DNA from 2 places in the Pseudomonas sp. NY15354 genome. Region 2 is predicted to be linked to the other one. Evidence: riboswitches for the same ligand, from Rfam matches in the RefSeq annotation. Region 2 holds a riboswitch; the other holds the start of a gene.

Region 1 (2,381 bases), on a different contig from region 2:
AAGCGCCATGCCCATGGTCAGTTCGGCGTCCTGTCGACGCTCCAGAATGGCGCTGTGCTGCACTTGATAATCGAAGCGATAGCGTTCGCCGCAGTCGACCAGCCGTATCAAGGTGTCGTGCTGGTGGTAAGGAAACGCAGCCGCGAAGTTGCGCAGAGCCTCCTCCAACGTGTAGGAAAACAACCCGACATAACCGAGCAATCCCAAGGCTTGCGGCTGAAACTGCAGGCCGTAGTGCAAACCGAAGTTATCGCAGTGAGACTGGCGGGCGGCCTCCTCCAGCACCTGGCAGTAATTGGTGAGCGGCAGGCTCAGCGTGGGTTGGCGCAGGCTCTCGGGATTGACCCCCGCGCGCCCCAGTATCAGGTCAATGTCGCCTCCAACACCTGTGACGAACCCCTCCAGGCCACTGGCAGCAGCCGACAGGACGCCGAGGTTGCCCGCGACTGGCGAGACGGTGCAGCAATGCAGTGGAGAACTCATGGTCTATTCCAGTTGAGGTTCGTGGCCTGAGCAATGCAAACACCATGCCCTGCCTTCTTCCCTCAAAAAGGCCCTTTGCAGCCAGAAGGCGGCAGCGGAACTGGGGCAATGGGTAACATCGCGTAACAATCAGCCACGCGACCGCAAAGGACCGCCCCGTTTGGTTGACTGACCCGCCCATTAATGCTCAGATGCGCCCCAGTTTCAGGTGTCCCCTGCCGCCGCGCCGGGGATTAAACGGGAAGCCGGTGCGTCGCCTTGTGCGATCAGTCCGGTGCTGCCCCCGCAACGGTAAGCGAGCGATGCATTCGACACACCACTGTGCCGCCGGCATGGGAAGGTGAATGCTTCAAGCCCCTCGCAAGCCCGGAGACCGGCCTGTCACCTCCTTTGGCAACACCCGCGGTGGGCGGGCGCGGGCCGGTCTTGGGGCAGCAGCCTGCCCGCGATGCCCTTGCGCGCCTTCACCTGTCGGGTTTCATTCACCCCGGTACGGTTGGTCTGCATGTCATCCCCTACCCTACGTCTGGAAAGCTTGCACTGGGCCCCCTCGCCCGGCGGTCTGCGGCTGCTCGACGGTATCGATCTGCACGTCCACGCGGGTGAGTTCGTCGGCCTGATCGGCCCGAACGGCAGCGGCAAGACCAGCCTGTTGCGCTGCGCTTATCGCTTTACCCGGCCCGATGGCGGGCGCGTGCTGCTGGAGAACGAAGATATCTGGCAGCGCTCCCCTCGCTGGGTTGCCCAGCGCGTGGCGGTGATGCTGCAGGAGTTCCCCGAGGATTTCGGCCTCAGTGTGCGCGATGTGGTCGCCATGGGCCGAACTCCGCACCAAGGCTGGTTCGACAGCCAAGACGACCAGGCATTGATCGACGCCTGCCTGCAGCGACTAGGCCTGCACACCCGCGCCGACCAAGGCTTTGCACCGCTGTCGGGAGGCGAGAAACAGCGTGTGCTGCTGGCTCGGGCATTGGTGCAGCAACCGCGCTTGTTGATCTTGGATGAGCCGACCAATCATCTCGACCCGCGTTACCAACTGGCCTTGCTCGAACACTTGCGTGGCACTGGTCTAGGCCTGTTGGCAAGCTTTCACGATCTGAACCTGGCCGCGGCCTTCTGTGACCGCCTTTATGTCATCGATGCCGGGCGCATCGTCGCCCAAGGCACGCCGGAGCACGTGCTGACCGAGCAGCGCCTGGCGCAGGTCTTTGGTGTTCGCGCCCTGGTCGATCGCCACCCATTGGCGTCCCACCCACGTATTACCTGGATCAGCCCCGCATGAAGCGACGCCTGACTTACCTTGCCCTGCTCACCGCCCTGCCCTTTGCAGCCTGGGCCGACAGCTACCCCGTCACCGTGCGCAGCTGCGAGCGTGACGTCACCTTCAACCAGGCGCCGCAGCGAGCGGTGAGTCACGACATCAACCTCACGGGGATGCTGCTGGCCCTGGGTCTGCGCGAGCGGATGATCGGCTACAGCGGTGTCAGTGGCTGGAAGACCCTCGACCCATCCCTGCGTGACGCCTTGGTAGGCCTTCCTGAACTTGCGCCGCGCTACCCATCGCCGGAAAACCTCCTCGATGTCCAGGCCGATTTCCTGTTCGCCGGTTGGGGCTACGGCATGAACGTAGGTGGCCCGCTCACACCGCAAACCTTGGCACCGCTGGGTATCCCGGTGTATGAGCTGAGCGAATCCTGCTCTTGGATCATGCCCCAGCGCCGCGCAAGCCTGGAGGACCTGTACCGGGACCTGAAAAATCTGGGGCGGATCTTCGATGTTCAACCCCGTGCCGACGAGCTCGTCGGGCAGCTTAAGCAGCGCATCGCGCGGGTACACGAGCAGTTGGCCCAGGTGCAGCACAAACCCCGTGTCTTTCTCTACGACAGTGGCGAGGACCG
Region 2 (2,381 bases):
CGACGGTAAAGCCACGCGCTGAGCAGACCAAGGGCGAGCCAGAACGCGGCGTTGGTAAGCCAGGAGGCGAGCTTGAACTGGGTCACCAGTGCCTCGGGCGCCAGGCTTTCATGCACCGCTGGTTGTGGCGCGCCGATCAGGTGCGGAACCACCAGCAAGGCAACGCCCAGCACCTTGAGCAGCCAATGGTGGGCAAACACCACCAAGGCCAGGCCTGCGGCCGTGGCGGCCGCTGTGCCGATCCACCAACTCTGGCGTTGTCCCAGGTCGGCGGCGGCCGTGCCTGGCAACTCCGGTGGCAGCCCCAGTGTCGGCGCCAGGCAGAATACGGCAAAGCCCGCCAGCCCCCACAAGGCGCCGGTCGTCACTCGGTTCGGCTCGCGCAGGCTGTACAGCGCCGCGAGGATCAGCGCGAAACCGACTGCCACCACGAGGTTGCCGCCGGTGGTGGCGAGCAGGCGCTGCCAGCCATCCTCCGGTGCCCAGGCCTCTGCGTCATGGGTGTGCGCAGCGACGGCGCCGTCGTGTTCGTGATGCTCGGGGACGGCGCTCTCGAAAGTTTCGGCCTGAAGGATCAATGGGCTGACCCACAGACTTTGCAACAAGGTCAGCAACAGGGCGGCGAGCAGCCCACTGAAACCTGCGGTACGGGCAATGCGCTTGATCATGCAGGCGTACTCAGTGGCAGGGGAAGGCGGCGCTGTGGCGGGTGTCGTGGGCGGCGTTGTGCACCGCCTCGATGTGCGAGAAGCCTGCGAAATAGACCAGGCACAGACCCAGCAGGCTGGCGCCGACGGCAATGACGACGCGCTGGCTGAGGCTGACGGGGGTGGCGATGCTGTGTTTGGCGCTGGTAATCGGCATGGTGCGTTCCTCTGCTTTTTATAGGCGGCGGACACGCGCGTCATCCCGAGCACGATTGACCCAGGAGAGATGACAGCGCCCGCCCACCGCGGGGTGTTCTATGGACGCCAGGCCGGTCTCCGGGCTTACGAGGAGGAGCAGGGCTCCTGGAAAGCATCACCTTCCCATGCCATACGACGCGGCACAGTGGTCAAGACGCTTCACTCGCTTACCGTTGCGGGGGCAGCATCGGCTTGGTTACCGATTTCCCGTTTCACCCCTTGGCGGGGCACCTGAACGCAAGGTGCAAGCAAAGCATGGGGGCGACGTGGCGTCAATCTGCAAGGTGGTGGCGCACTGTTCCTCCAACAGGACAGGCGGTAGAACAGCGAGGTCGCGCTCTTGGACAGGCGCAGCGACCGTTTCGAGGAACCTGCCCCCAAACACTGACGCGCCACGGTTGACCGCCCGCCAACCACTGCGTAGCCTTGCCGCTTCGAGGTTCTCCGGCGTTGGCCGGAGCTAAGACGGGAACGTGGTCCAAGCCACGGCTGCCCCCGCAACTGTAGGCACCGAACAGGATCGACACAGCCACTGCGTCCAGGCGCGGGAAGGCGTCGCTCCACCGGCTCCGGCCGGTAAGGTGCAAGCCAGGAGACCTGCCTCGTGACGTTTTCGACTTTCAACCGGGCGGGGTGATCCGGTGGCGAACAGGCCCGAGCAGCAAGGCTCGAGGCACTCGTCCTGCATGCCCGCGCCATCCTGCCAAGGGCATCGCGACATGAAAACACTGGCCAAGCTCCCCGTCACCATCGTCACTGGCTTTCTCGGCTCGGGTAAAACCACCTTGCTACGCCACATGCTGGACAACGCCCAAGGCCGCCGCATCGCGGTAATCGTCAACGAATTCGGCGAACTGGGCATCGATGGCGAAATCCTCAAGCAGTGCAGCATCGGCTGCACTGAGGAAGAAGCCAGTGGCCGCGTCTACGAACTGGCCAACGGCTGCCTGTGCTGCACCGTGCAGGAAGAGTTCTTCCCGGTGATGCGCGAGCTGGTGGCTCGCCGTGGCGACCTGGACCACATCCTCATCGAGACCAGCGGCCTGGCGCTGCCCAAGCCGTTGGTGCAGGCCTTCCAGTGGCCGGAAATCCGCAATGCCTGCACCGTGGATGCGGTCATCACCGTGGTCGACAGCCCGGCCGTGGCCGCGGGTACCTTCGCGGCATACCCGGATCAGGTGGACGCCCAGCGCAAACTCGACCCTAACCTTGACCACGAGTCGCCCCTGCACGAGCTGTTCGCCGACCAACTGGCCAGCGCCGACCTGGTGGTGCTGAACAAAGCTGACCTGATCGATGCCCAGGGCCTGGCCAAGGTCCGCGCCGAAGTCACCGAAGAGCTGCCGCCGGCGGTCAAGGTGATCGAAGCCTGCAGCGGGCGACTGCCGTTGGACGTATTGTTGGGCGTGGGCGCCGAGGCCGAGGTGCATATCGATGGTCGGCGCACCCACCACGATGCGCACCATGATGGCGATG

What was found. A riboswitch is a leader RNA that binds a small molecule or an ion and turns the genes downstream of it on or off. The one in region 2 is predicted to bind cobalamin.
Region 1: linked by a shared signal. The riboswitch ahead of ACNFCH_RS10955 (ABC transporter ATP-binding protein) and the one ahead of ACNFCH_RS12315 (CbtB domain-containing protein) in region 2 are both predicted to bind cobalamin.

What each region holds. Positions count from the first base shown of each region.
Region 1 covers NZ_JBLUPV010000008.1:136,895-139,275, reverse strand. Annotated here, with positions in the region: gene ACNFCH_RS10960 (AraC family transcriptional regulator) at 1-483, opposite strand, end outside; cobalamin riboswitch at 673-880, shown strand; gene ACNFCH_RS10955 (ABC transporter ATP-binding protein) at 989-1,765, shown strand; gene ACNFCH_RS10950 (ABC transporter substrate-binding protein) at 1,762-2,381, shown strand, end outside.
Region 2 covers NZ_JBLUPV010000010.1:33,902-36,282, reverse strand. Annotated here, with positions in the region: gene ACNFCH_RS12320 (CbtA family protein) at 1-668, opposite strand, end outside; gene ACNFCH_RS12315 (CbtB domain-containing protein) at 679-864, opposite strand; cobalamin riboswitch at 957-1,155, opposite strand; cobalamin riboswitch at 1,326-1,525, shown strand; gene cobW (cobalamin biosynthesis protein CobW) at 1,625-2,381, shown strand, end outside.